Regions from separate parts of the Streptomyces tuirus genome, predicted to be linked through region 4. Evidence: riboswitches for the same ligand, from Rfam matches in the RefSeq annotation. Region 4 holds a riboswitch; each other region holds the start of a gene.

Region 1 (7,232 bases), 2.7 Mb from region 4:
GCGTTCCTGCGGCACCGGGCCCGGCGGGGCAGCCCCGGGGCGGACTTCGCCGTACGGGAGCGGGAACTGCTCGGCGAACTGTGGCGGCGCCGGGAGGTGGCCCGCCCCGCGCTGGACCACGCGGCCCGGATCACCGCCCCTCCCGTCCCGGTGACGGCCCCGCCCTGGCCGGTGTACGGGGTGTACGGGTACGGCCACCAGCCGGCGCCGTACCCCGCGTACAACCCCTACCGCTCCTAGGCCCCCCGGGGCCCGCTCAGGCCGAGGCCCCCGTGAACCTCAGGCCGAGGCCCCTGTGAGCCTCAGGCCGAGGCCTCCGGGTCCCGCTCAGGCCGAGGCCCCCGTGAACCTCAGGCCGAGGCCCCCGTGAACCTCAGGCCGAGGCCTCCGTGAGCCGTTCCACCTCGGCCTCCGAGAGCGTCAGCTCCCCCACGCCGAGCAGTGCGGGCAGCTGCTCCACCGTCCGCGCCGAGGCGATCGGCGCCACCACGGTCGGCTGGGCGGCGAGCCAGGCGAGGGCCACCGTGGCGACGGGAGCGTCGTGCGCTGCGGCGACCTCGTCGAGCGCGTCGAGAACCCGCCGCCCCCGCTCGGTCTCCAGATGCTTGGCGGCACCGCCCGCCCGCGCGCTCTCGACCCGCGTACCCGGCCGGTACTTGCCCGTGAGGAAGCCGGACGCGAGCGCGTAGTACGGAACGGCGGCGAGGCCGGCCCGCTCGGCGAGGCCCTGGAGCTCACCCTCGTACGTGTCACGGGAGACCAGGTTGTAGTGCGGCTGGAGGGCGACGTACCGCGCGAGACCCTCGCGGTCGGAAAACTCCAGGGACGCCCGCAGCCTCTCGGCGGAGATGTTGGAGGCGGCGATGTGCCGCACCTTGCCGGCCTTCACGAGTTCGTCGAGCGCGCCGATGATCTCCTCGACGGGCACGTCGGGCTGGTCGAAGTGCGTGTAGTAGAGGTCGATGTAGTCGGTGCGCAGGCGCCGCAGGGAGGCGTCGGCGGCGGCCTTGATGGTGGCAGCGGACAGGCCCCGGAAGTCGGGGTGCTGGCTGACCTTCGTGGCGACGACGACGTCGGAGCGGTTGCCGCGTGCCTCGAGCCACGTGCCGAGGATGGTCTCGGACTCACCGCCCTGGTTGCCGTCGACCCACGCCGAGTAGACATCGGCGGTGTCGACGAAGTTGCCTCCGGCGGCGGTGTAGGCGTCGAGGACGGCGAACGACCGGTCCTGGTCGGCGGTCCAGCCGAAGACGTTGCCGCCGAGGGCGAGGGGGAAGACCTCGAGGCCGGAAGTGCCGAGCTTGCGAAGAGACGTCATGCCCGGTGTCAACGACCGCGCAGGAACGCCCCATTCCGCAACGGACGCAAAACTCCCGTAAACACAGCCGACGGCCCTGACGTCGGAGGGTCGTCGTCAGGGCCGTCGATGCCTCAGAGAAGGTGCACTGCTCAAAAAAGGTGCACTGCTCAGGGAACGTGCACTGCTCAGGGAACGTGCACTGCTCAGGGAGTCAGCCCCTTGCCCCGCAGCCAGGCCACCGGGTCGATGCCACTGGAGGATCCACCGGAGTGGACCTCGAGGTGCAGGTGCGCCCCGGTGACGTTGCCGGTGGCGCCCACGCGGCCGATGACGTCGCCGGTGCTGACCTTCTGGCCGACGCTGACGCCGATGGAGGACTGGTGCGCGTACCAGATCTCGGTGCCGTCATCGAGGGTGAGGACGGTCTTGTAGCCGTAGGAGCCGTTCCAGCCCGCCTCGGTGATGGTGCCGCTGTGCACGGCCTTGATCGGCGTGCCCGTGGGAGCGGCGAAGTCGAGGCCGGTGTGGTAGCCGGAGGACCAGTAGGCACCGGCCTGGCCGAACGTCGAGGTGAGGGTGTACGAGGAGGTCGGCAGCGTGTACTGCTTGGCGAGGGCGGCAAGCCGCTCGGCCTCGGCCTTCTTCTCGGCCTCCGCCTCCGCCTTCTTCTTGGCCTCGGCGGCCTTGGCCTTGGCTTCCTGCTCCGCCTTGGCGACGGCCTCCTTGGCCGCCTTCTCGGCGGCGGCAGCGGCGTCCTCGGCGGCCTTGGTCTCGATCTGCTCCTGCTGGTGCTCGACCTGCGCCATGATCCGGGCACGCAGCGCGTCACCGGCGCCGGTGCGGGCGCCGGACGCGTCCTGCGCGGTGTCCGCAGTGGCGGTGCCGAGACTGCTGAGCGGGGTGGCGGAACCTTCGGGGGTGTCGTCGTCCGAGATGAGGGAACCCACCGAGGGCAGGTCCGGCACGGAGATGGACACCGGGGGCTTGCCGGTCTGGGCACTGGCCATACCGCCGGCACCCACGGCGGCTATGACGCCGACGCCCAGGACGGTGGAGCTGCGGGCGAGACCTCCGCCGCGCTGCTTGGTGACGCGATGCCGGCCACGGACGGGACGGATGGACTCCTCGGTGGGGTTCCACTCCTGGAACGGGCCCTCGTCGGTGCGCTGACCGCCGAAGCCGAAGGTGTCGTTCTCGCGCTTCGGCGCGTACGGGGCCGCGGGGGCAGGCCGGTTGGACGCCACGTGGGCGTACTCCTTTCCTTCCTTCTCGCCTACCGGGTTAGCTGACGGGTTCGGAGCAGGAAGGTCTCCTACGCGCGTATACCTGCCGTGCTTCCACGGTGGCATCCGCCCGATTCACCCCAAGTGATGGTTCCCCGGTTCCCTTTCGGGATTCGGCGCGTGCGCACGGAGCCGCCTTCTGTGACGGCTGGGACGACCGCGCTGCGTTATCGAACGTTAATGGAGGCGCGAGGGGTATTCCAGCGATTCCACTTGATCATTAACCTTTTTCGCGCGGACTTACCTGCCACGACCGGTTCAAATCGGGCGAGTTGACCGCGCCGCAAGTGACTGACGGGTTTTGACGGTGCGTCAGTTGTTATGCGGAACGGGACGGTTCGCTCACCGACCGTAGCGATCCACCGGGCAAGTATCAGGAAGGCATGAGGAAGGCACCAGGAGGGCATCGGAAAGCACCGATGGCCGGAACCCTTTCGGATTCCGGCCATCGGCCTTCAGTAGCGGGGACAGGATTTGAACCTGCGACCTCTGGGTTATGAGCCCAGCGAGCTACCGAGCTGCTCCACCCCGCGTCGTTGTGTCACCAGTGTACGCCATCCGCGGGACCGCTCGCGCACACCCACCGACCGGGCCCTGCTCAGCCCGGCAGATGACGGTTCGGGGCCTTGGCCCGCTCCTCGTGTTCCGGGAGCACGACGACCTCCACGCCCTCGGCCGCGAGGAGGCCGCTGCCGTCGGCGTCCGTGACGAAGGTGTCCGGCTCACGCCAGGCCGTGACCACCCGCCGTACGCCCGCGTCGAGGATCAGCCGGGCGCAGGGAGCGGGGCGCGAGGCGCGGCGGGCGCAGGGCTCCAGGCTGCTGTACACCGTCGCGCCGGGCAGGCGCGGGTCGGCCGGGTCGACCTTGGCGAGGGCAGCCTCCTCGGCGTGCACCACCGGGTCGCCGGCCTCGCGGGAGTGGCCGCGGGCCAGTTCCGTGCCATCGGCGGCGACCACCACCGCGCCCACGCTGAACGCCGTGTCCGACGGCGGGCAGCGCTCGGCCAGTTCGCAGGCGAGGGCCAGCCAGTGGTGGTCGGCGGCGACGGGCAGGGGGCCGGCGCCCGGGGCGGTCGGCTCGTAGCGCATCAGGACCACGTCCTCGATCTGCCGCGACTCCAGCAGCCGGAGCCGGCCGCCCTGGTAGCCGCCGGGTCCGAAGAGACGGGGGGCCCGGGGGTCACCCACGAAGAGCGGGGCGAGGACCAGCTGCAGTTCGTCCGCGAGGCCCTGGGTGAGGAGCTGGGTGTGGATCAGGCCGCCGCCCTCGACCATGAGCCGCCCCACACCCCGGACGTCGTGCAGGTGCGTGAGCAGCCGCCGCCAGTCGAGGCCGGCGCCGAGCGGCACGACGTCGGTGGCCAGGCCCAGGGCGCGGGCCCGCTCGGCGCCCCGGTCGGTGGTGTAGAGGACCTTCTCGCCGCCGGTGTGCCAGAAGCGGGCGTCCGGGTCGAGATCGCCGGAGCCGCTGACGGTGACCTTGAGGGGGTACTCGGGCTTTCCTGCCGCCGTGCGGGCGGCACGGCGCTTCTCCGCGTTCACCAGCAGCCGCGGGTTGTCGGCGCGGATGGTGCCGGCGCCGACCAGGATGGCGTCGACGCCGGCCCGGACCTCGTCGACCCGGTCGAAGTCGGCCGGGCTGGACAGGAGCAGCCGGTCGGGTCCGGTGTCGTCCAGGTAGCCGTCGAGGGAGACGGCGGCGGACAGCAGGACGTACGGGTGAGGCATCGGTGCTCCGCGGTTGGTCGGGACGGCGGGACGGGACAGGGCTTGGTTCAAGTTTGAAACAAACCTACACTGGCGGCATGACGACTCGCTGGCTCAGCCCCGATGAGCAGCGCGCCTGGCGCGCCTACATCGCCGCCTCGCTGCTGCTGGAGGACGCGATCGACCGGCAGCTCCAGCAGGACGCCGGCATGCCGCACCTGTACTACTCCATCCTGTCCGTCCTGTCGGAGTCCCCGGAACGGCGGCTGCGCATGACCGATCTCGCCGAGCGGCTGAAGATCACGCGCAGCCGGCTGACGTACGCGGTCACGCGGCTGGAGAAGGACGGGATGCTGCGGCGGGAGGCCTGCCGCCATGACAAACGGGGCAGCATCGCGGCGCTGACGGACGAGGGGTTCGCCGTGCTGGAGCGGGCGGCGCCCGGGCATGTCGAGACCGTGCGGGGCTTCCTGTTCGACCGGCTCAGCGAGGAGCAGGTGGGGCAGCTGGAGGAGATCTCCACGGCGATCGCGCAGGGTCTCCAGGAGGACGGGGCCCGGCCGGCGGCGGACGACGTGCCGTGGCGGCGGAGGTCGTCGTCGCCCTGTTCGTGACGAGCATCACACAGGTCGGATCTCATTGCTTCAAATTTGAAGCACGAGTAGGGTTCCGATCGTGGATCTGCTTCAAATCTGAAGCACTATGGCTGCGCAGCCGAACAGGAACGGAACCCGGAGGCCCCGCATGCCCGACACCCCAGCCGTCGTCGCCACCCCGCGCTCGCGCGTCCGGGTCCCGCTGCGCTTCCACGACGGCTACGAGGCGGACGCCGAGCTCGTCACCTTCCACGGCCTGGCCGACGGCCAGGAGCACGTCGCCATGGTCCTCGGCGAGCCCGGCCCGGTCCCGCTGGTGCGGCTGCACTCCGAGTGCCTGACCGGGGACGTGTTCGGCTCGGCCCGCTGCGACTGCGGCCCGCAGCTGCGCGAGGCGGTCGAGAGCATCGCCGAGCGCGGCGGCGTGCTCCTCTACCTCCGCCAGGAGGGCCGGGGCATCGGCCTCTACAACAAGCTCGACGCGTACGCCCTCCAGGACGAGGGGCTCGACACGTACGAGGCGAACGCGGCGCTCGGGCTGCCCGAGGACGCCCGCGACTACACGGCCGCGGCCCAGATGCTCAGAGCCCTGGGCATCGGCGAACTGGACCTGCTCTCCAACAACCCCGACAAGGCGGACCAGTTGCGGACCCTGGGTGTCGCCGTCCGCGACCGGATCCCCACGGGCGTCTTCACCACCGCCCACAACGTCCGCTACCTGCGCGCGAAGGTCCTCCAGACGCAGCACACGCTGCCGCTCGCCGCGCTGACGGAGCTCAGCGCCGGCTGAGCCGCCCCCGGTCCGGCCGGGCTCCGAACCGGGCTGCTTGCCCCTCGGTTCATCGGGTACAGCCTTTGAAAGAGGGCGACCTCATCAGTACCCGGAGCTTTATGGAAGTGACCGTTTCGTGACCGATCTCGGCGGCCCCGGCAACCACCGGGCGAGGGGACCGGGCGACGGCCCGGAGGCCGTCGCATCGCAGATCGCCGATGCCGTGGAGAGTCTGACGGCGCTGTGGTCGATCGCCGCGCAGGAGGCGTCCCTGCGCCTGTCCCTGCACCAGTTGCGGGCGTTGCGCACCGTGCAGGCGGCGCCCGGCCTGAATCTGACGGCCCTGGCGGAGGGGCTGGACATCGGCCTGCCCACGGCCAGCCGCCTCTGCGACCGCCTGGCGGCGGCCGGCCTGCTGGAACGGACCCCGCACCCGGACACCCGCCGGGAGGTCCAACTGCGGCTCACGACACACGGACAGCACGTCCTGGGCGATGTCGCCGGCCGCCGCGCCCAGGCCCTGGCCACAGCCCTGGCAGCGATGGAACCGGCCGAACGGGCGGCACTGAGCAGGGGGTTGCGGGGTTTCCTGGCGGCTCAGAACACGCCGTCCGACGCCGGCGGGGCGCAGGGGCGGTGACGTAGGACGTCGGGGTGGGTGCCTGCCACGCGCCCGGTCCCTCAAGAGCCGGTCGCTGAGGGCCCAGACCCGGTCGCCCAAGGCCCGCCCCCTCAAAACCCGGTCGCTCAGGGCCCGACCCCTAAGACCGGCCCCACAAGACCCGCGCCACTCGAGCCCCTGCCCCTCAAAGACCCAGACCCTCGACGCCCGGCCCGCTGCCCCTCACGTCCCCGAGCCGTGGCGGCTCACTCCGCCGGCGGTCAGGACCGCCACGCAGGTGTCGTCCCGTACCGGCCGGGCCGCGCTGCCCGCGTCGCGGAGCACGACCGCGGCCGCCACCGCCGGGTCGCAGCCCGGCAGCACGCCGTCGTCGGGCGGTGTCCAGCGGCCGGGCAGGCCGTCGCTGTGCAGGACCAGCAGGCTGTCCGCCTGCCAGGGAACGCGCTGCACGGGTACGGAGGCCGGGGCCTGCGCGCCCACGATGCCGGGGTGGGACAGCAGCGCCTTCCACGTGCCGTCGGTCCGCAGCCGGGCGCCGACGTTGCCGATCCCGGCGAAGCTCAACTGCCCGGTATACGTATCCAGTTGGGCCACGGCGACGGCCGCGCCCCGAGTGGGCCGCAGAGCCCGGCCCAGACTCCGCAGGATCTCGGCGGGCGGCAGCTCGGCCAGGCCGCGCAGCTCCTTCACCGCCAGGCCGGAGGCCTCGGCGGCCTTCTCCCCGTGACCCAGCCCGTCGGCGAGCAGCAGGGTCAGCCGGTCGCCGCCGCGTACCCGGCCCCAGGCGTCCCCGGAGTGCTCGGCCCGGCCGAGGGGGACGTTGACGCCCCCGGCGCGCGGACCGGGCGGGGGCGGCCCCTGGTTGCGGGCGGCGGGCTCGTGGCCGATCCGGGCCATCACGACGGTGCCCCGGCCGGGCGCGCTGTGCAGATCGAAGTCGTTCGCTATGCG
Region 2 (7,232 bases), 5.8 Mb from region 4:
CTCCTCGACGGTCTCGCCGTGCAGCTGACGTCCTACGCCGGGGCGGTGCCGCGAGCCCGGGCCCAGGAGTGGGTGGAGGAGGCACTGTCCCGCGAGTTGGGCCTGCCGTGGGAGCGGCCGGCGCCCTGACGGTGTCGCGCAGGGACGGCGACCCCGCGAGAGCCGGCATCGGCATCCCCAGCCCGCCCGGCAGCACGTCCGGCATCCCTGGCCCGCCCGGCAGCACGTCCGGCATCCCCAGCCCGCCCGGCACGCCCGGCTCGCCCCGTAAGCCAGGGCCACGACGCGTGCGGGCCGTACCGGGGTCCCACCCGGTACGGCCCGCACGCGCCGGAGCCGCTCTCACGCCACCGACGCGATCCGCATCCTGATGTCGTCCGGCGACAGCGCCCCCTTGGCCGTCACATGGTCACCGGACGACTCCCCGCGCAGCCGGCGCCCGATCCACGGCACCAGGAACTCCCGCGCCCACGCGACGTTGTCGCGCCGCATGTCGAAAGCGCCGCGCGGGGGCAGCGGGGGCCACGGCTGCTCGGGGTCGGCCGGCACGTCGAGGCCGAGCACCTGGCCCGCGCGGAGCGCCACGCGCGTGTGCCCCTCGGGAGACAGGTGCAGCCGGTCGGCGTCCCAGGCCCTGCGGTCCTGCACGCTGCGCAGGGACCACAGGTCCAGGACCGGGCAGCCGTACCGGTCGGCGATGGCCCGGACGTGTCCGTTGTACGTGGCGATCTTGCCGCGCAGGTGCTTGAGCACGGGCACGCCACGGGTGTCGAAACCGGTCGTCACCATGACCGTGCCGGATACGGCGGTGAGCCGGGCCAGCGCCCGTTCGAAGCGCTCGGCCACCTCGTCCGGGTCGGTGCCGGGCCGGATGATGTCGTTGCCCCCGGCGCAGAACGAGACGAGGTCCGGGGCCATGTCGACGGCCCGCGGCACCTGGTCCGCCACGATCTGGTCGAGGAGCTTTCCGCGTACGGCGAGATTGGTGTACTGGAAGTCGCCCTCGGGCCTGCGGTCGGCGAGCAGGACGGCGAACCGGTCGGCCCAGCCGACGAACGCCCCGTCGGGGCCGGGGTCGCCGACGCCCTCGGTGAAGCTGTCCCCCACCGACACGTACGACCCGATCACTGCTCTGCTGTCACTCTTCGAATCGTCTGCCACAGCAACTCATGATTCACCTTCGAATGTGACCTACGCGACCGTAGGCAAGGGTTGACGGTCGGTGAGATAAGCCACGCCTAAAGTGTTCGCCAACCTCGGAATACACCGCTCGTCCGCACACACCGAAGGCCGGACCCGGGGATCGGGGTCCGGCCTTCGGAGGCGTGTCAGGCAGGTGGTCGTGCGGTCGGTCAGCCGACGGAGACGCCGTGCGAGCGCAGGAAGGCGACCGGGTCGACGTCGGAGCCGTAGTCCGGCGTGGTGCGGATCTCGAAGTGCAGGTGCGGTCCGGTCACGTTGCCGGTCGCGCCCGACAGGCCGACCTGCTGCCCGGCCGTCACGGTCTGGCCGGCCGAGACGGAGAGCTGGGACAGGTGGGCGTACTGGGCGTAGTGGCCGTCGTTCAGCTTGATGACGACCTGGTTGCCGTACGCGCCGCCCCAGCCGGCGGAGACGACCTCGCCCGCGCCGACGGCCTTGAGGGAGGTGCCGGTCGGGACGACGAAGTCGACACCGGTGTGGTAGCCGCTGGACCACATGCTGCCGGACATGCGGTACGGGGTGCTGACGGTGGCACCGTCCACCGGGAGGGCGTAGCCGCTGGAGTTGCTCTCGGCGGCGGGCTTGGCGGCGGCCGGCTTGGCGGCGGTCTCGGCCTTCGGGGCCGACTCGGCGGACGGCTTCTGGGCCGAGGCCTTCGGAGCGGACGGGGCCGAGGCCTTCGGAGCGCTCGCGGCCTTCTTGCCGATCGACAGCTTCAGGCCCGGGTGGATCAGCGACGGGTCGGAGCCGACGGCGTCACGGTTGTCCGAGTAGAGCTTCTTCCAGCCGCCGCTGACGTTCTGGTCGTCGGCGATCTTCGCGAGGTAGTCGCCGGCCTTCACGGTGTACGTGCGGGGGCCGTTGGCCTTTTCGGCGGCCTTCTTCTCGGCTGCCGGGGCGGACTGGACGGCCTTTTCCGGAGCCGACTGCGGGGTGGCGGCGTGGGCGCCGGCGGCCCCCATGAGCGGCAGGGCGAGAGCGGCCCCGCCGGTTCCGGCGACGGCGATGGAGCGGGTGAAACGCTGAGTCTTGGGGCGGCGGTGCTTACCCTTCGCGGGCATGGCGAATTCCTCTCCGTCGCCTGCGAGGTGAGCTGTCGGGTGCGAGCTGGAGATGCCCGGCCGCGCCGTGGCGCGACTTAACCCCAAGCCGTTCCGGGAACCGGAACAGGCGTCTTACCTGTGGGTCCCCCGCTCCTGCCGTACGTCGGGTCAGTGTGTGCGGACTCCGGGCGGCGGCAGGATTAGGCGTCCGTCCGGATTGGTGTGGAACGTAAGCGACCGAGACGCAATAGGACAAGCTTGCGGTTGCGCGGGAACGGTGTTTTCCCTGACGCGTCGGCACAAGTGCCGTCACCGAGCGTGGATTACCGATCTCCCGCATTCCTCAATGGGCCTGAATAACGCGCGAATTACGTGAACATGGCAACAACACATCGTCACGGATATGACGATGGTCACGCACCCCGACCTCATCTCCCTTACGATCGGGGCACGTTACGCCTTAGCGGCCGAAGCTCCCTATTCGGACAGAACGACTACTTCCGCTTAAGCCGGGCGACCGCGGCGTCCAGATCCCCGTGCAGGCCGAGGTGAAGACCGTGATGCAGCAGCACGGCCCCTCGGTGAACTTCGCCCGTTTCGAGTCATTTGTACGAGGCTGCCGGTTCGAGGCCGCGCAGCCGTAGGGCCGGCACGGGCTCGCCGTAGCGCTGCACCTGGAGCCAGGCGAGGTGACATGGACGGCGTAGCTGCCGGCCGGCCCGGAGAGCACCACGTACGACCGTTTTCGGAGCTGTGGGGGCTCCGGGGAACGCCTGTGGACAACTCATTGCCCCAGGCAGGCATGTCGTATCGTCGAGACGTGCCCGCCGACGAGCCGCGGCGGCGGCGCCGAAGGGGAGGAGCCCTCGTGACACAGCAGGTCCCGTCGACCGAGCCCGAGCTGGCCGGAGTGCGCAACTTCCGTGATGTGGGCGGACTTCCGACCGTGGACGGACGGCGGGTGCGGCAGGGGGTGCTGTTCCGCAGCGGCCACCTCGCCCACGCGACCGGTCAGGACGCCGCCTTCCTGACGGCTCTGGGCCTGCACACGATCTTCGACTTCCGCAACGCGGCCGACCAGAAGCTCGAGGGGCCCGACGTCGAGCTGCCCGGCGTGCGCAATGTGAACCTGCCGCTGAGCGACCCCGCCGACGGCGCCGAGTTCTGGAAGATGGTCCGCGACGGCGACCTGGACCAGCTGCGCGCGATCCTCTCGGACGGCAAGGGCGCGGGCCGCATGATCGCCTCGTACCGCACGATCATCAAGCACCGCACCGACGAGCACTCCCGGGTGCTGCACGCGCTGGCGCGGGACAGCGTCCCCGCGCTGATGCACTGCGCGGCGGGCAAGGACCGCGCGGGTCTGTCCGTCGCGGTGACGCTGCTGGCGCTGGGCGTCGAGCGCGAGGCGATCGTCGAGGACTACCTGAAGTCGAACGCCAAGCACCGCCGCTACAAGGTGCACCGCAGCAGCTCCGCGGCCTCGGCCTACTCGCCCGAGGTCATGGAGCTGCTCAGCCCCCTGTTCGACGCGCGCGCCGAGTACCTGACGGCGGCGTTCGACACCATCGAGGAGACCTGGGGCGGCGTCGACGCCTACCTGGAGAAGGGGCTGGAGCTCACTCCGGAGACCCGGGAGCGGCTGCGCGAGCGGCTCCTCGACTGAGACGCCGGGACGCGGGCTACTTCGCGCCGAGCGCGAAGAGCAGGTAAATGAACGCGGCGAAGATGTGGCCCGCGATGAGGTAGACGAACAGCCTCACCCACAGGGCGCGGGGGAACTTCTCCTCCATGTTGCTCATGACACGTCTCCAGGGGTGGGGCCCAGGCACAGGGCGGCCGTGGGGCTCTGCAGCAGGGTGTGGACGAAGAGCAGGTCGACGCCGTCGTGGTCCTCGGCGGCGATCCGGTGCGGGGTGAGCGAGTCGAAGTGGGCGCTGTCGCCGGCCGCCAGCCGTTGCGTGCTGTCCCCGAGGCGCAGCCACAGCCGGCCGCGCAGGACATGCAGCCACTCCTCGCCGGGGTGGACGCGCACGACGTCGCCCTGGGAGCCGTACGGGACGTGGACCCGCAGGGCCTGCATCCCGCGGCCCGGGGCGCCGGCCTGCCAGTAGGTCCAGCCGCCGGCCGCCGTGGGTTCCATGTCGGCCGCGCGGATGACGGCGTCCCGTCCGGCGACCGTCTCACCGAGCAGCTCGGCGACCGTCGTACCGTAGACACGGGCGAGCGCGAGCAGCATCGGCAGCGAGGGCTGGCGCTGCCCGGTCTCCAGACGGGAGAGGTGGGCGGGCGACAGCCCGGCGGCGCGGGCCGCTGCCTCCAGGGTGAGGGAGGCCTGGCGCCGCAGGGCCCGCAGCTGGGGCGCGACGGCGGGCAGCGCACCGGGCGAGGGTTCGGCCGGCGAGCCGGCCCCGGAGGGCCGCTCGGTCTCGGAGGGGCTCATGCCTCCATTCAGCCGGAACTTTGCCTCAGCGGCAAGTTTCTTGCCTCCCAGGCAAAACCTCGCAGGCGAAGCCGCCTAGCGGTTGGCCACGGCCTGCTTGACCAGGGTCTTCCCGAAGTCCCACACCAGCCCGCCATTGTGCGCGTCGTCCATCACTGCGGTGAAGGCGTCGACGAACCGGTCCACCTCCCGCTCGCCGATGATCAGCGGCGGGATCAGCTTGATCACCTCCATGTGGTCGCCGGAGACCTGGGTGAGGATCCGGTGCCGCTGGAGCAGCGGCACGACGACCATCTGCGCGAAGAGCCCCTTGCGGGCGGCCTGGAGCATGGCCCAGCGGCTGCGCAGCTTCAGCGACCTGGGCCGTCCGAACTCGATGCCGATCATCAGGCCCCGGCCCCGGACCTCGGCGAGCATCTCGTACCGGTCCGTGAGCGCGGCCAGCCGGGATCTGAGCCGCTCACCGGTGGCCCGGGCATTCGCGATGATCTGCTCGTCCTCCATCACCGACAGCACCGCGAGGCCCGCCGCCATGGCCTGCGCGTTGGATCCGAAGCTCGCCGAGTGGACGAGGACGCGGTCCATGGACGAGTAGACCTTCTTGAAGATCCAGTCCTTGCCGATCGTGGCGCCGACCGGCACATAGCCGCCGGAGAGCGCCTTGGCCACGCACACCAGATCGGGTTCGACGCCGTCCTCGTGCTGGTAGGCGTAGAAGTCGCCGGTCCGGCCGAGGCCGGTCTGCACCTCGTCGGCGATGAGCAGCGCCTTGTGCCGGTGGAGCAGCTCCTGGGCGGCCCGCAGCCAGCCGGGCGGGCCCGTGAGGACGCCCTTGCCCTGGATCGACTCGACGATCAGCGCGGCGACGTCGCCCTTCCTCAGCTCCCTCTCCAGCGCGTCGAGGTCGCCGACGGGGACGGCCGTGTCGGGCAGCAGCGGGGCGAAGCCGTCACGGAAGCCGGACTCGCCGTTGACGGAGAGGGAGCCGGTGGTCAGGCCGTGGAAGGCGTGCGCGCAGTAGAGGATCCTGGGCCTGCCGGTGACGAACCGGGCGAACTTCAGGGCGCCCTCGACGGCCTCGGTGCCGCTGTTGCCGAAGAACACCCGGTCCAGGTGCGGACTGTGCGCGAGCAGCTTCTCCGCCAGCAGGCCCGGCAGCGGCTGGCAGTCGAAGCGGGTGAGATCGGCGAGCTGCGCGTCCAGGACGTCGTGCACCGCCTTGCGGATCACGGGGTGATGGCGGCCGAGGCCCATCACCCCGAACCCGGCGAGCATGTCCAGGTAGTCGTTGCCGTCCGCGTCGTAGAAGTAGGCGCCCTCGGCGCGCTCGTAGACCTTGTCGAAGCCGATCGTGTGCAGCATGCGCGGGAGCTGGTGGTTGAGGTACCGGGTGTGCAGCTCGTAGCGCTCGGCCCCGCGCTCGGCCAGCAGCTTGCCGAGGTCGAACTCCCCGGCCTGCGACGACTCCGACGCGGACTCGGCGGTTGTCATTCCAGTGGCTCCTTGGACAGCTCTTCCTTGACGGCCAGGCTCGCGCCGATCCGTCCGGCGACCTCGACGGGTGTCAGGCCGATGTCGGCGAGCACCTCACCGCGCTTGGCATGTGCGAGGAACTGCTCGGGGATGCCGAACCGCCGTACCGGCACGTCGACGTCGGCGTCGCCCAGGGCCAGCGCCACGGCCGCACCGACCCCGGCCGCACGGCTGTTGTCCTCGACGACGGCGACAAGACGGTGCTCGGCGGCGAGGCCCGGGAGCGCCGGGTCGACGGGCTTGACCCAGCGGGGGTCGACGACGGTGCAGCCGATGCCGCGCGCTTCGAGCAGTTCGGCGGCCTGGAGGCAGACCGGCGCCATCACACCGACGGCCACCAGCAGGGCCTGCGGCCGGGGGGAACGGTGCAGCACGTCCAGTCCGCCCACCCGGTCCACGGCCGGGACCGACGGGCCGACGGACTCCTTCGGGAACCGCAGCAGCGTCGGCGCGTCGTCGACGGCGACCGCCTCGCGCAGCTGGGCGCGCAGCTGGTCGGCGTCGCGCGGCGCGGCGATCCTCAGACCGGGGACGACCTGGAGGACGGACATGTCCCACATGCCGTTGTGGGAGGCCCCGTCGACGCCGGTGACCCCGGCCCGGTCCAGGACGAAGGTCACCCCGCAGCGGTGCAGGGCCACGTCCATCAGGAGCTGGTCGAAGGCGCGGTTGAGGAAGGTGGCGTAGACGGCGACGACCGGGTGCAGTCCGCCCGTCGCCAGGCCCGCCGCGGACACGGCCGCGTGCTGCTCGGCGATGCCGACGTCCCAGACCCGGTCCGGGAACCGCTCGGCGAAGGCGCCCAGGCCGACCGGATGCAGCATGGCGGCGGTGATCGCCACCACGTCCTCGCGCTCCTCGCCGATCCTGACGATCTCGTCGCCGAACACGGAGGTCCAGGAGGGGCCGCCCGACGGGGAGAGGGGTGCGCAGGTCAGCGGGTCCATCACGCCGACGGTGTGGAAGTGGTCCTCCTCGTGGGCGAGGGCGGGCTCGTAGCCGCGGCCCTT
Region 3 (7,232 bases), 3.6 Mb from region 4:
CGCACGCCCATGCCGCGGCCCGGCGCTTCTCCTGGGTCGGCACGCACGGCGGTGCGGGCGTCTCCACGCTCACCGCGGTCTACGGCGGTCAGGACTGCGGCCGGTCCTGGCCCGGGCCCGGCGATCCCCCGTCGGTGCTGCTGGTCGCGCGGACGCACGCGGCCGGTCTGGACACGGTCGCCGGGGCCGTGGAGATCTTCCGGCGCGGCCGGGCTCCGCAGGGGCTCGACCTGGACGCCGTCGTCCTCGTGGCGGACGCCCCGGGCCGGCTGCCGCGCCCGCTCGCCCAGCGGGTCAGGGCACTGGAGTCGGTCATCGACGTGTACCGCGTGCCGTGGGTGCCGTCCTGGCGGCTCGGCGAGCTCGGGCGCCCGCCGCGCGAGACGGAGGCCCTGGCCCGGCTGACGGGAGCGGCACGCTGACGGCCGTCCCCGGGCTGGCCGCACCCCTGTCGGGCGTCCCGCTGTCGGACGTCCCGCTGTCGCCCGCGCCCCTGCCGGACATACCGCTGTCGGACGTACCCCTGTCGGCCGTGGAGATCGCGGCGGGTGTGCGGGCCCGGGAGCTGCGCGCGGTGGACGTGGTCGCGCAGACCCTGGGCCGGATCGAGCGGATCGATCCGCGGCTGTGCGCGTTCGTCGAGGTGTGGGCCGACGAGGCGTTGCGGCGGGCGGGTGAGGTGGACGGGCGACTCGACCGTGGGGGCGCGGATCCCTCCCTTCCGCTGGCCGGTGTGCCGGTCGCGGTGAAGGGGCGGCACGGGCTGCGCGCGGCTGGTCCGCTGCTCGCGGCCGGGGCGGTGGCCGTGGGGGCGACGTCCGTGCCCGGGCCGGGCACGCCCTGGCAGACCTGGGGGCTCGGGGCCCGGGGCCGTACCGTCAATCCGTGGCGGACCGACCGTACGCCGGGTGGCTCGTCGGCCGGGGCGGCGGCGGCCGTTGCGGCCGGGCTGGTGCCGCTGGCGACGGGGAGCGACGGGGCCGGGTCGGTGCGGATACCGGCGGCGTGGTGCGGGGTGGCCGGGCTGAAGACCACGGCCGGGCGGCTGCCCTCCGCCGACCGTACGGGGCTCGCGGTCCCCGGTGTGCTCGCCCGCTGCGCCGCGGACGCGGCGAGTTGGTGGCAGGTGGTGGCGGGCGAGCCGGAGCCCGCTTTCCCCGCCCTCCCCGTCACCGCCGTCTGGTCCCCCGACCTCGGTTTCGCCGGGCCGGATCCGGAGCCGGTCGCGCTCGGCCGGGCCGCGGTGGAACGGCTCGTGGCGGCGGGTGTCGTGCGGCTCGTACGGCCGCGGGTGCCGGTGAGGCTCATGGATCCCGGGCCCGCGTGGCTCGCGCTGCGCACGCCCGGTGCCGACCTGGCCGGGGCCCACCGCGTCCGGGCGGAGAACGACCGGCGCCTCGCCGCGCTGTTCGCCGACGCCGGGCTGCTGCTGACCCCTACGGCCCCCACGGCCCCGCACGGTCACGAGGGGCCCGGGGACCGCTACTCCACCTCGCTCACCTGGGCGTTCAACGTCAGCGGGCACCCGGCGCTGAGCCTCCCGGCCGGCTTAGGCGGGGACGGCTGCCCGGCCGGGCTTCAGCTGGTCGCACCGCACGGGCGGGAGGCGCTGCTGCTGGCCGTGGCACGGGAGGCGGAGGCGCGGACCGAAGGCTGACGAACCCTTCTGACGGAGCGGAGGCTGACGAACCCTTCTGGCGGAGCGGAGGCTGACGGGCACCCCTGGCGGAGCGGAGGCTGACGGGTACCCCTGGCGGATTTGAATGCGCACACATATGATGCACGCGCATGCAATCGCCTTCTTCTGGGGGACACCATGACCCGCCGTTTCCTTTTCGTCCTGGGCAGCGCTCGCGCCGAGGGCAACTCCGAGCTGCTGGCCCGCCGGGCCGCCGAGCAACTGCCCCCGGACGTCGAGCAGGAGTGGATCGACCTCACCCAGCTCCCCGTGCCGGACTTCGAGGACCTGCGGCACGACAGCGACCACGTCCGCCCGACCGAGGGCAACGTGGCCCGGCTGCTGGATGCCACGCTCGCCGCGACGGACATCGTGATCGTCTCGCCCCTGTACTGGTACTCGGTCTCCGCGCAGACCAAGCGCTACCTCGACTACTGGTCGGGCTGGCTGCGCACGCCCGGCCTCGACTTCAAGGCGACCCTGGCCGGCCGCACCCTGTGGGGCGTCACCGCCCTCGCGCACACCCAGGAGGTGGTCGCCGACCCGCTCGTCGGGACACTCCACAACTCCGCGGCGTACATGGGGATGCGCTTCGGCGGGGTGCTGCTCGGCAACGGCAGCAAGCCCGGTGACGTGCTGACCGACGACGCCGCACTGACCCGCGCCAAGACCTTCTTCGAGCAGGAGGCGCCCCCGGCCAGGTTCCTCTACGAGGACTGAGCGCCACGCGGTGATGTCCTTGTGGTCTTGCCGGAGCCGTTCGGGCCGAGGAAGCCGAAGACCCTGCCCGCCGGGACGGTCGGGTCCAGGCCGTCGACGGCGAGCTGTCCGCCGCGGTGGCGCTTGGTGAGCCCGCGGGTGGCGATGACCGGTTCCCCGGCCTCGGCCCCCGCCGCACTCCGCTCCGTTTCCGCGGCGGACACCTCGCCCACCGGCTTCCTCTCGTTCTCTCGGCTCCCGTACGCCTCCGGGAGCTACTTCCCGGCGTCGGCCGCCTTCACCAGCGCGTCCTTGGTGACCAGACCGGCGTAGACCTTGCCGTCGTCGGTGACGAGGGCGTTGACCAGACGGGTCGAGAAGACCGTGCCCGAGCCGAACTCGCCGTGGACCTTGTCACCGAGCGAGTCCATGAAGCCGCCGAGGTCGCCGCCGGCACCGCCGGAGGGCACGCCCTCGCCGCCGGTGTCGAAGGTGGCGATGGCGCTCCAGCCCTCGCCGATGGTCTTCATTCCGTCGGGGCCCTTGCCGAAGTCCTCCTCGTCCTTCGGGGCGTGCTCGCGCGCCCCGCCCTTGCCGAAGGTCGTGCCGGGAGCCTCCTTCGAGCCCTTGTCGAGGTCCTTCTCCTCGGTCACCTTCGCGCCCTTGGGCGGGGTGAAGTCGAAGGTCGAGGCGGCCGGCTTGGCGAAGCTGACCTTCGTGAAGCCGACGTCGATCACCGCCGCGCCGCCGCTCGCCGGGGTGAGGGTGAACTTCAGCGGCATGCCGGTCCTGGCGTCCACGGCGATGCTGATCGCGCCGACCGTCGAGCCGGACTGCTTCGGCTCGACGACGAGCTTGTAGGCGTCCCGGCCGGCGACCTGGGCGGTGCCGCCGACGGTCACGGAGGTCGTGTCGTCGGCCGCCTTCAGGGCCTCCTCGGCGAAGTCCTTCGGCGTGGCGGGCGGCTGCTGGTCCTTGCCGCGCTCCGGGCTCGTCGAAGAGGTGCCGTGGTAGACCTCGTTGGACTTGCTGTCGTAGCCCCAGACGTCCTTGCCGTTGTGGATGACGCTGTACTCGGCGGCGTTCTCCAGCAGCGACAGCTTCTGCCGGTCGGGGCCGTCGGCGGCGACGCGCAAGGTGTGCGTGCCGGAGGCGAGTTCGGTGAGCTTGGCCGTCGGGTCGGCCGAGGAGCCGCCCTCGCCCTGGCCCGCGGCGCCGGACAGCAGGCCGGACTCCAGGCCGCCGAGATTCGGCAGGCCGAGGTCGGTGCTGACCTTCACCGTGCCGGACAGCTGCTGGACGTCCGAGGTGGCGATCTTCTCGATGAGCTGCTGTGCGGTGATCTTCGGGAGGTCGGGGTCACCGGAGTCGGCGAGCGCGGGGACCAGCCCGATCGTCGCGGCCGCCACCCCTATCACCGTGACCGGGACGACGTACCGCGCGGCTTTGCGCCGCCCGGAGCGCTGCTCGTCGACCTCCCCGGCGGTCGTGCTGTCGTCGGATGCGTACGGTGCCATGTGTGCCCTACCTCCGTGGTCGGCGGCGGCTGTCCGTGTCGTCCACGCACTCGTCCCTGAGCCGCCATTCTCACCCGAACAGGTGAGGAGTGGTGTTTTCCGTGGTCACCATCTGACCAAATCGGCAAGGGAGATACGTCAGACCCCGGGCTCAACTCCGTCTACTGCTGGGGTATGACACGGAGGGGCGACTTCTCCCCCGACCCGTAGGGGTCGCAGGAGGGAGACGAGTCAGCCGGCCCGGTGCACCACCGCGTCGCACAGCTCCAGGAGCGCCGCCTTCGCGGTGCACTCCGGCAGCGGTGCCAGCGCCGAACGGGCGTCCTGGGTGTAGCGGACGGTGTCCTGCCGGGCCTGCTCCAGCGCCGGGTGGGCCCGCAGCAGGCGCAGTGCCTCGGCGTGCCGTGCGTCGTCGGTGAGGTCGGAGTCAAGGAGCTCGGACAGGGCGATGTCCTCGGCGAGCCCGAGCCGGGCCGCCCGCTCGCGCAGCCTCAGCACCGGCAGCGTGGGGATCCCCTCGCGCAGGTCGGTGCCGGGGGTCTTGCCGGACTCGTGGGAGTCGGAGGCGATGTCCAGGACGTCGTCCGCGAGCTGGAAGGCGACGCCGAGCCGCTCGCCGTACTGGGTCAGGACGTCCACGACCGTGTCGTCGGCGCCGGACATCATCGCGCCGAACCGGCACGACACGGCGACCAGCGAGCCGGTCTTGCCGCCCAGCACGTCCAGGTAGTGCTCGACGGGGTCGCGGCCGTCCTGCGGTCCGGCCGTCTCCAGGATCTGGCCGGTCACCAGGCGCTCGAACGCCTCGGCCTGCACCCGCACGGCCTCCGGGCCGAGGTCGGCCAGGATGTGCGAGGCGCGGGCGAAGAGGAAGTCGCCGGTGAGGACCGCGACGGAGTTGTCCCAGCGGGTGTTCGCGCTCTCGACGCCGCGGCGCACGGCGGCCTCGTCCATGACGTCGTCGTGGTACAGCGTGGCGAGGTGGGTCAGCTCCACGACGACGGCCGACGGCACGATGCCGGGCGCGTGGCGGTCACCGAACTGGGCGGACAGCATGACGAGCAGCGGGCGGAACCGCTTGCCGCCGGCCCGGACCAGATGCTGGGCGGCCTCCGTGATGAAGGGCACCTCACTCTTGGTGGCCTCGAGCAAGCCTTCCTCGACAGCCGCCAATCCGGCCTGGACATCGGCCTCCAGAGCCTGGTCCCGCACGCTCAGCCCGAACGGCCCGACGTCGGTCACGAGGGGTCTCCTGTCTGCTGTGTCTGCCGGTGATTACGCGGATTGTCGATAGGTCGCTGCCCTCACTCGAGTCAGCGTATCCGGTCACGTTTCGATCACCGCCAGCGCCCATGGTTACAGGCCGGGTGGTATCCGATCACGACCCTTATGTTTTCGATCAACCTATAAGAACAGATATTTATCGACTTACCCCGGGGTAGCGAGTTATGCACGATTTGCCGTGATGAGTCGGTGAATTCCCCTTGAGGAAAATTGCCCCAGGGACTCGTGATCAGTGAGTTGAATCACTTCCTCCGCTTTTCCCCGTCACTGCGGCAGCGGCCTCTAACGCCTTCCCCCGAAAGCCAGTTGAGCCTTGGCTTCCGCAAAGGATCAAGCGGCCCAAACGCCCCCGACCAAGGTCAACCGCGCGATATGTGACTGAGGCGCTTGTTCCCGACATGTGCTCTCGCATACGTTCCGGCCCTGTCCGGCGGACGCCTAATCCTGCCGCCGCCCGGACTCCCCACAGGAACCGACTCACTCACGCGTGGCAGGAGCGGGGGACCCAGGTAAGTCGCCGGTCCGCACAGCGGCCCGGCTCGGGGTGAAGCCGCGTACGGCACACAGCGCCGTACGCGGCCGGGCACCTCCCGGCCCGAACCCGACAGCTCACCTCGCAGGCGCCGGAGAGGAACATCGCCATGGCCGGACGAGGCAAGCACCGTCGCCCCGGAACCAACCCGCTGACCCGAGGCCTCATGGCCGCCGGTACCGGCGGAGCAGCACTCACCCTTCCGCTTCTCGGCGCCACCCACGCGAGCGCCGCCGAGCCCCAGAACGCACCCGCCGCCGCACAGTCCGTGCAGCGGGCGGCCCAGCCCGCCAAGTCCCTCGCGTACACCGTGGTCAAGGGCGACTCGCTCGCCCGCATCGCGGCCACGTACGACGTCTCGGGCGGCTGGAAGCAGCTCTACAAGGACAACCGCGCCGCCGTCGGCGACAACCCGAAGCTGATCCACCCGGGTCTGAAGCTGACGGTGAAGACCACCAAGACGGACGCGGCGAAGAAGACGGCGACCAAGTCGTCGGCCCCCGCCAAGCCGGCCGCCAAGCCCGCCGGCGGCGTCGCCAAGGCCACCCAGGCGTCCGCGAAGACCTACGCGAACAACCTCGACGGGTGGATCCGCGAGTCGCTCGACATCATGGCGCAGAAGGGGATCCCGGGCTCCTACGACGGCATCCACCGCAACATCATGCGCGAGTCGTCCGGCAACCCCCAGGCCATCAACAACTGGGACTCCAACGCCGCCGCGGGCACCCCGTCCAAGGGCCTGCTCCAGGTGATCGACCCGACGTTCGCCGCCTACCACGTGGCCGGCACCCCCTTCGACCCGTACGACCCGGTCGCCAACATCACGGCTGCCTGCAACTACGCGGCCGACCGCTACGGCTCGATCGACAACGTCAACGGCCCGTACTGAGCCGTCCCGCCCAGCAGTCGCTCGAGGACGACGGCGATGCCGTCGTCCTCGTTCGACAGGGTGACCTCGTCGGCCACGGCCTTGAGTTCGGGATGGGCGTTGGCCATCGCGACGCCGTGGCCGGCCCAGTCGAACATCGGGATGTCGTTGGGCATATCGCCGAAGGCGACGGTGTCCGCCGGCCGCAGTCCCAGATGCTCGGCGGCCAGCGCCAGCCCCGTGGCCTTGGTGATCCCGCACGGCTGGAGCTCGACCGTGCCGGGCCCCGACATCGTCACCGTGGCCAGCGAGCCGACCACCGAGCGGGCCGTCGCCGCCAACTCGTCGTCCGTCAGGTGGGGATGGCGCAGCAGCACCTTGCTGATGGGCTCGCCCCACAGCTCCTCGCGCCGGTCGACCCGCACGGCGGGCAGGGTCGGGTGCGGCATCAGATACCCCGGCTCGATCAGCGTGAGCCCGTCGACCCCGTCCTGGTCGACCGCCGCGTACACCTGCCCCACCTCGGCCTCGATCTTGCCGAGGGCGGTCTCGGCCAGCTCCCGGTCCAGCCTGATGGACCACAGCAACCGGCCCGCGCCGGCGTCGTACACCTGCGCGCCCTGTCCGCACACCGCGAGCCCCCTGCACCCGAGG
Region 4 (7,232 bases):
GACCTCGGCCCCGCAGATGCTGCCGGAGCCGGCCGGCGCGATCGGCCAGTGGCTCCCGCCGGGCGCGGGGACGACGCTGCTGCGCTCGGTGTCGTACTTCGACGGCGCGGCGGCGACCGGGCCGGCCCTCACCCTCGCCTGGTGGGCGGCTCTCGGCCTGGGCGCCGTACTGCTCGGCAGCTCACTCCGGGCCCGGAAGGCGGGCGGTGGACCCGCGGCCGAGCAGCGGGAGCTCTCGGCGGTGGCCTGACGCGCGCCGGAGGGGGCCGAAGAACGCGATGGAGTCCTGACCGGCCTGAAGGCGTGGTGCACACAGATGTCGTACACGTAGACGGTCCCCGGACACGTAGACGGTCCCCGGACACGTAGACGGTCCCCGGACACGTTGACGACCCCCGGACGCATAGACGGTCCCCGGAAAGTTCCGATCAACCCACTGCTCGTATCTCAGAATTCGCCGGGGACCTGGCCGGTGCCCGACAGGTACTCCGCGAGGGAGCCCTGTCGTGGTTGACCGGTCCTATTTACTATGATTACTCCGGTTATGCGGGGTGGTCAAAGGATCCGGCGGACTATCTCGCGCCGGTCTACTGCGGGGGAAGTTCGAAGCGCAGCAGTGCCCCGGCCTGGTGCGCGCGCAGTTCCGTCTCCGGCTCGATGTGCCGGACGTCGCCGCCGTCGTCGATGACGGACTGGGTCAGTTCGTCGATGACGTCGGGGACCTCGCGCAGCGGCTCCCCGCAGAGGGGGCAGGTCTTTCCCGAGCGCGCAAGCAGCCCGTCCCGGTCGCAGACGACGCCTGGGGCAACGGCCCCCTCGTCCACCGCCAGCGTCCGGATCGCGGCCAGCGAGGCCGCCCACAGCGTCTCGTCGAGCCCGACGGCGCTGGGCCGCCGGGCCGCCTTGGCTTCGAGGATCTCGCCGACGAGCTGTCGCTGCTCCTGGTGTGCGTGGTCGGAGACGAGCTCCTGCACCTTCTGCTTGATGTCCTCGGGCGTGGCGGTCTCGCGGTCGACGGTGAAACTGCCGATGAGCCGGTCACGCAGTTCGCGCGGGAGAAACTCGGTGAAGACCGGCACCTCATAGGAGTGGCCGCCGACGACGAGCAGGTCGAAGCGCCCGGTCCCGAACAGCTGCTTCAGCTCGCCGACGAGCCGCCGGTAGTGCCGTTTGCTGAGCTCGTCGGCCTTGTTGCGGACCCGGTTCTCGGCGAACCCGGCGGCGTAGTTGGGCTTGCGCAGCGTACGGTCGCGGATCGTCTCCAGCTCCCGTGCCTCGTCGATGTAGTGCTCCCAGACCTGGCCGGTCCCCTTGTCCACGATGACCGCGCAGGTGCGGTAGTACTCGTCGAGCACGCCCAGCATCGGACGGACGTACGGATCGGCGTCCACGACGATGCGTTCGCGGGTGCTTCGCGGCAGCCACACCTGCTCGTAGACGCCGTTGCCGCTGCAGGAGAAGACGGCGACAGCGCCCGGCCTGTGGGGCTCCTCCTCGAGCGATTTCCCGATCTTCGCGATGTCCTCGCGGAGCGAGAGCCGCGCGGCGTGCTCGAGTGAGCGGTCCTCCGCGAGGGGCTGGATGCGGTCCAGCAGGCTCGCCACCCGGGTCAGGAACGCGCGGCGGCCCGTCCTGTCCGGTTCCGCGGGGATGTAGAGCGAGACCAACGGTAGTCCGTTCCCGTTCAGCCGGAGAATTCGATCGACCTGGTCTTGCGTGATCATCACCGCTCCTCGCGCTCCGTGAGCCTCACTCGGCCCCGTTCCAGGTAACGCGGTGGACGCGGGTGCAGCAACCGCAGCGTGACTCGTTCCGTCGCTCCGGGGCTGCCCGCGCCGGGCGGGTCAGGCGCCACCAGGCCCGGGCGGTCGATTTCCCGGGCCTGGTGGCGCGCGGCCGTCCTGCGCTCCGGGCGCAGCACACCCGGTCGACAACGGCCCTCCGAGTCGACGAGTTCCCGATCTTCACTCCCCCGGGTGAGCCTGGTCCCGATCAGTGCCACGACGGCCCACTGATCCAGACGAAACCGCCTGGGCCGGGCCGGCCCGGCGGTGCTCCGCCGCGATGCCGAACCGCTGGGGTGCGCCAGGGGCGGCAGCGGCCTCGCGGACCGTGGAGACCGCGCTGACCACCTGCTGCTCCGCGACCTCCGAGAACCAGATTCCGGTGACGCAAAGAGACCCAGGAACGCGCTCCCCGAGTTCACCGAACGCACGGGCTCCGGGCAACGGACGATCCGTACTCGAAGCTCGACGATCTGCCTGGACCGGGCCGGTGCCGCCGCCTCGGTCCTGCTGGCGGCGGGCACGCCCGGCAAGCGATTCGCGCCGCCCGACGCCCGCCTGGTGATCCATCAGCCTGATCGACGGGATCATCCCGAGCCGCCAGGCCACCGTGGCCCCGCCGACCGGTCGGTGAGGCTCCGGTGCTCCCGGCCGAACTGCCGCCCCTGCCCGCCCTGACGCGGGCCGAGGCGGAACTGATCGAGCGTTACCTCGAGGTCGTCGACCTGCTCGGTCGTATCAACCCCGCCCAGGACGGCGACACCTACCGCGGACTACGCGCCGCCCAGGCCCTGGTCGGCAAGGCGACGGCGCTGCGTGACGCACTGGTGCTGGGCGGCGAGCGGCGCACCGCCCGGCTCACCCTGCCCCCGGAGTCCGTCAGTTGACGCGGAACCGTCGGTCCGGACGCAGCGCCGCCCACGATGCGTCCGGAGCTGAGTTGAAACGGACCAAAAGACGTACCGCTGTTCGGAGTAGGCAGGAGACGGATTTCCGGACCGTTCCGGTTGCGCAACGCGCGTAGCCGGTGGACGGAATGGGGCATTCCATCGCTGGTCCGGGGCTCCGCGAACCAGTGGACAGTGGCCCGAACGCACACGTGTCCACCCGAACGGGTGAGTGGTGAGTAACAACACAAATCCCCGGTTCCGTTGGGAAATCCGGACAGGCATGCGCCAAGATCCCTGTCTGACGACAAGCCCCCGCCGCTGTGGCGGGGCGATCCGGGCGGACGCCGAGTCCTGCCGCCGCCCGGATGACCGGTCGACAGGAGTGGATCGGCAGGAGTGGAGGACCCGAGCACGACGGGTCGCCGGGACGGTCACGCCATGACCGGCCCCGAGCAGCCCTTGGGGTGAAGCCGCGTCAGCGGCCGGGCAACTTTGTCAGCCCGAATCCGACAGGTCATCCTTCACAGGCGGCTGACGAAGGGTTGCGCATGACTGCGCTCAATCGTGTCCCGTCGCTCATGGCCCGGGCCGGCACGGCCTCGGCGCTCACCATCGCCGCGGTGGGCGGCTCCATCGTGGCGCCCGGCTTCGCATCCGAGGCGGCGGCGGCCACACCGGCGACCAAGGCACTCCAGATCGCGGCCTCCAAGAAGGGTGCACCTTACAGGTACGGGGCCACCGGTCCGCACCGGTTCGACTGCTCCGGACTCACGCTCTACTCGTTCAAGAAGGCCGGCAAGAAGCTCCCCCGCACGGCTGCCCAGCAGTACAACAAGACGCGCCACATCTCCGCCAAGAACCGCAAGGCGGGCGACCTGGTGTTCTTCCACTCGGGCAGCAACGTGTACCACGTCGGTATCTACGCGGGTAAGAACAAGCTCTGGCACTCCCCGAAGAGCGGGGACGTGGTGCGACTGCAGAAGATCTGGACCAAGAGTGTCTGGTACGGACGCGTGAAGTGATCCGCCCGGCGTGCGGCGGCGTCCTTGACGCGCCGCCGCTCGCCGGAGCGTGACACGGGGTCATGTGGTTACCCGTCACCACCACCCGTCTGAGCGTGCTGGTGTTCGCGTTCAGCGGTTCCGTGCGCTGCTGGTGGTCGACGTGACGTCGGGCCGGACCGGCGGTGTCGCCGCGGGCGCGACGACCTTCCTGGTCCGCGTCGGCCTGTGGGAGCTGCTCCCGCGGCACGTGCGGCGGGCGGGGCTGCATACGGAGACGGACGGCGCCGATGAGACCTCCGCGGAGGAGACGGCCGGGGGCCGCGTCGCGATCCCGCACCGCTGCGGCACACCGTCGGTCAGCCGTCAGGGCTTCCGGGGGGGGCGGCTGCGCACCGGGAGGTTTCGGCTCAGCACCGGTGACGGGCGCGAGGCGCGGAGCGGGCGTCATACACGTGGGGATGGCCCGGATGTGGGTCCCGCGGCCCGGGGTGCGCGGAGGGCACCCGCTGGATATGCCTTTCGCGTCCTCCTGAGGGGCTCCTGTGTGGCTAGGGCTCCTGCTGCACCGCTGTCGTCACCGGCCCGACCGGGACGACCCAGGGGAGTTCGATCGAGATGGTCTTGCCGCCCTCGCGAGTGGGGCGGATACGGAGCCTGCCGCCGCATTCCGCGGTCAGCCAGCGGATGATGACCAGACCGCGGCCGTTGTCCTGCTGGACGGCGGCCGGCAGGCGTCTGGGGAAGCGCGGATGGCTGTCCGTAACACCGATGCGCAGGTGCTCGTCCCGGTCCAGTTCGACGTCCACGGTGAACGTGGGCGACTGACCGAAGGTGTGCTGGACGGCGTTGGTGGCGAGTTCGGAGATGATGAGCCGGACGGTGTCGGACACTTCCGTGTCCACCGGCAGACCCCACTCCGCCAGCGTGCCCACCACGTAGGCACGCGCTGCGGAGACCGAGGCGGGATCGCTCGGCAGAGTGACGGATGCTTCCAGATGGTCTGCCATGGCGACCTCGTCCCTTTCCCACGGGACCACAGCCCGACACGGAGCGGATGGTTCGAGTACGGTCCCGGACTGGTGCTTCGTCGCCAGACTGCCACCAGAACACCCCCGAAGGACGGCGATCCACCAAGATATGCATATATCTGTCGCTCAAAGCGGTGAACTCTGCGACGCGAGACCGTATTTGGGTGGCTCGGAGGGAGTAAGGAGGAGCCCATGCAGCACGGTCCCGCGGTGCGCCGCCGGAAACTGGGCGCCGAACTGCGTGCGCTGCGCACCTCTGCGGGGCTCACGAGCGGTGAGGCGGCCTTGCTGGTGGGCTGGCACCAGTCCAAGGTCAGCCGGATCGAGACGGGCACGAGCGGGGTGAAACCGGCCGATGTGCGGTTACTTCTGGACGCCTACGGTGTGACAGACTCCCAACTTCGCGAACTGCTCATGGTGTTGGCGGGCTCCGACGACAGCGGCGGCCGGCACCACTGGTGGCACGCCTACCGCGGGGTACTGCCGCCGACCTACCGGGACTTCATCAGCCTGGAGTCGCAGGCCGGTGCGATGCGCACGCTGGAGACCACCGTCGTGCCCGGTCTGCTCCAGACGCCCGAGTACGCGCGTGCGGTGACCAGGGCCGCGGTGGAGGGACTTCCCGAAGACCGGCTCGACACGCTGGTCGAGGTGCGACTGGCCCGGCAGGACGTGCTGCGCGCGGATCCCCCGCTGAAACTCAGCGCTGTCCTGGACGAGGCGGTGCTGCGGCGCGAGGTGGGCGGACCCGGGGTCATGGCCCGCCAGCTGGAGCGACTGGTCGAGGCCGCCCGGCTTCCCCAAGTGCGCCTGCAGGTACTGCCGTTCGCCGCCGGGGCGCACATCGGTGTCACCGGCCCTTTCGTAATCCTGTCATTTTCGAGCACTTCTGATCTGGATGTGGTTGTTCTCGACCACTTGACGAGTAGCCTCTACCTCGAACGGAAAGAAGACCTCCAGGCCTACACGGAGGCCTTCAACGCCCTTCAGATCCACGCCCTTTCGCCCGAGGACTCGTTGGATTTCATCGCCGGGACAGCCGCCGGCGCGTAAGGAGGCACCATGCGTGCACTGCCTCGTCACGTCCCCTCAAGCATCGAACTGCACGGTGTGCGGTGGCTGCGCAGCAGCTACAGCACCGGCGCGAACAACTGCGTCGAGACCGCGCGTCCGGATGCCCCGCCCTGGGCCGGACTGCTCGCCGTGCGCGACTCCAAGGACCCGGCCGGACCCGCGCTGCTCTTCTCCCCGGGGAGCTGGGCGGCGTTCGCGGCCGGGGTGGAGCGCATGTAACCGCGTTCGATCAGTCCGTCATCGTGCGACGCACGGCCGTGTCACGCCGACTCATGGCCGCGTTTCGCCGACTCATGGCCGCGTCTCTCCGATCACCTGTACAGCGCGTTCGATCTGCTGAGCGGTCAGGTCCGCGCGTGCGGTCAGCCTGAGCCGTGAGATGCCGTCCGGCACGGAAGGGGGCCGGAAGCACCCCACGGCCAGGCCCGCCGCGCGGCACTGCGCCGCCCAGCGCACGGCGTCCTCGGGAGAGGGCGCCCGCACCGAGACCACCGCGGCGTCCGGACGCACCGCTTCCAGACCCGCGGCGGTCAGGCGTGCGTGCAGTTCGCCCGCCACCGCGCGGGCCCGCGCCGCCCGCTGCGGCTCGCCGCGCAGCAGCCGCAGGGCCGACAGGGCCGCACCCGCCGCCGCCGGGGCGAGTCCCGTGTCGAAGATGAACGTCCGGGCGGCGTTGACGAGGTGTCCGACGACCCGGGCCGGGCCGAGGACGGCTCCGCCCTGGCTGCCCAGCGACTTGGACAGTGTGACCGTCGCGACGACGTCGTCCGCGCCCGCGAGCCCCACCGCCTGCGGGGCCCCGCGGCCGCCGTCGCCGAGAACGCCCAGCCCGTGGGCGTCGTCGACGACCAGCCCCGCGCCGTGTTCCCGGCAGACCTCGGCCAGCTCGGCGAGGGGGGCCGCGTCGCCGTCGACCGAGAAGACCGTGTCGGACACGGCGATGGCCGTGCCCTCATGGGTGGCCAGCGCCTTGCGCGCGGCGTCCGGCTCGGCGTGCGCCACGACCTGGGTGGTCCCGCGGGCGAGCCGGCAGCCGTCGATGAGCGAGGCGTGGTTGCCCGCGTCGGAGACGATCAGGGAGCCGTGCGGGGCCAGCGCGGTGACCGCCGCGAGGTTGGCGGCGTAACCGGAGGAGAAGACGAGTGCCGCCTCGAAACCGCAGAAATCGGCCAGTTCCCGTTCGAGTTCGGTGTGCAGTTCGGTGGTGCCGGTGACCAGCCGGGAGCCGGTCGCGCCACCGCCCCAGGTCCGCGCCGCCCGGGCCGCGCCCTCGGTGACCTCGGGGTGGCGGGCCAGCCCGAGGTAGTCGTTGCTCGCCAGGTCGAGGAGCGGCGAATCGGCCGGACGAGGGCGCAGAGTCCGTACGAGTCCGGCGCGGGCGCGCAGCTCCGCCTGCTCGTCGATCCAGCCGAACGCCATGGGTGGTCCTCCGCGGAATTTGTAGGCAGTGCA

The links. Region 4 has a riboswitch for cyclic di-AMP ahead of IGS69_RS04030 (C40 family peptidase). Riboswitches for the same ligand answer to the same signal wherever they lie in the genome.
Region 1: linked by a shared signal. The riboswitch ahead of IGS69_RS16215 (M23 family metallopeptidase) and the one ahead of IGS69_RS04030 (C40 family peptidase) in region 4 are both predicted to bind cyclic di-AMP.
Region 2: linked by a shared signal. The riboswitch ahead of IGS69_RS30225 (M23 family metallopeptidase) and the one ahead of IGS69_RS04030 (C40 family peptidase) in region 4 are both predicted to bind cyclic di-AMP.
Region 3: linked by a shared signal. The riboswitch ahead of IGS69_RS20625 (transglycosylase SLT domain-containing protein) and the one ahead of IGS69_RS04030 (C40 family peptidase) in region 4 are both predicted to bind cyclic di-AMP.

What each region holds. Positions count from the first base shown of each region.
Region 1 covers NZ_AP023439.1:3,545,900-3,553,131, forward strand. Annotated here, with positions in the region: gene IGS69_RS16205 (PrsW family intramembrane metalloprotease) at 1-240, shown strand, start outside; gene IGS69_RS16210 (aldo/keto reductase) at 374-1,318, opposite strand; gene IGS69_RS16215 (M23 family metallopeptidase) at 1,504-2,544, opposite strand; cyclic di-AMP (ydaO/yuaA leader) riboswitch at 2,556-2,712, opposite strand; tRNA gene IGS69_RS16220 (tRNA-Met) at 3,043-3,116, opposite strand; gene IGS69_RS16225 (dihydrofolate reductase family protein) at 3,182-4,312, opposite strand; gene IGS69_RS16230 (MarR family winged helix-turn-helix transcriptional regulator) at 4,390-4,905, shown strand; gene IGS69_RS16235 (GTP cyclohydrolase II) at 5,036-5,677, shown strand; gene IGS69_RS16240 (MarR family winged helix-turn-helix transcriptional regulator) at 5,796-6,299, shown strand; gene IGS69_RS16245 (ATP-binding SpoIIE family protein phosphatase) at 6,504-7,232, opposite strand, start outside.
Region 2 covers NZ_AP023439.1:6,649,743-6,656,974, reverse strand. Annotated here, with positions in the region: gene IGS69_RS30235 (TetR/AcrR family transcriptional regulator) at 1-129, shown strand, start outside; gene IGS69_RS30230 (SGNH/GDSL hydrolase family protein) at 343-1,128, opposite strand; gene IGS69_RS30225 (M23 family metallopeptidase) at 1,353-2,264, opposite strand; cyclic di-AMP (ydaO/yuaA leader) riboswitch at 2,269-2,430, opposite strand; partial or broken gene IGS69_RS34840 (GH36 C-terminal domain-containing protein) at 2,741-2,935, opposite strand; gene IGS69_RS30220 (tyrosine-protein phosphatase) at 3,115-3,912, shown strand; gene IGS69_RS30215 (DUF6126 family protein) at 3,929-4,048, opposite strand; gene IGS69_RS30210 (helix-turn-helix domain-containing protein) at 4,045-4,689, opposite strand; gene IGS69_RS30205 (aspartate aminotransferase family protein) at 4,765-6,180, opposite strand; gene dxs (1-deoxy-D-xylulose-5-phosphate synthase) at 6,177-7,232, opposite strand, start outside.
Region 3 covers NZ_AP023439.1:4,470,589-4,477,820, reverse strand. Annotated here, with positions in the region: gene IGS69_RS20655 (DUF6668 family protein) at 1-422, shown strand, start outside; gene IGS69_RS20650 (amidase) at 533-1,657, shown strand; gene IGS69_RS20645 (flavodoxin family protein) at 1,817-2,398, shown strand; partial or broken gene IGS69_RS20640 (ABC transporter ATP-binding protein) at 2,419-2,610, opposite strand; gene IGS69_RS20635 (LolA family protein) at 2,653-3,894, opposite strand; gene IGS69_RS20630 (polyprenyl synthetase family protein) at 4,126-5,136, opposite strand; cyclic di-AMP (ydaO/yuaA leader) riboswitch at 5,639-5,816, shown strand; gene IGS69_RS20625 (transglycosylase SLT domain-containing protein) at 5,820-6,599, shown strand; gene IGS69_RS20620 (HAD family hydrolase) at 6,563-7,232, opposite strand, start outside.
Region 4 covers NZ_AP023439.1:851,313-858,544, forward strand. Annotated here, with positions in the region: gene IGS69_RS04010 (ABC transporter permease) at 1-250, shown strand, start outside; gene IGS69_RS04015 (baeRF10 domain-containing protein) at 588-1,724, opposite strand; partial or broken gene IGS69_RS35160 (hypothetical protein) at 1,965-2,144, opposite strand; partial or broken gene IGS69_RS34515 (ATP-dependent Clp protease proteolytic subunit) at 2,235-2,360, shown strand; gene IGS69_RS04025 (hypothetical protein) at 2,426-2,671, shown strand; cyclic di-AMP (ydaO/yuaA leader) riboswitch at 3,017-3,218, shown strand; gene IGS69_RS04030 (C40 family peptidase) at 3,223-3,696, shown strand; gene IGS69_RS04035 (ATP-binding protein) at 4,227-4,685, opposite strand; gene IGS69_RS04040 (helix-turn-helix domain-containing protein) at 4,899-5,759, shown strand; gene IGS69_RS04045 (DUF397 domain-containing protein) at 5,769-5,999, shown strand; gene IGS69_RS04050 (8-amino-7-oxononanoate synthase) at 6,072-7,199, opposite strand.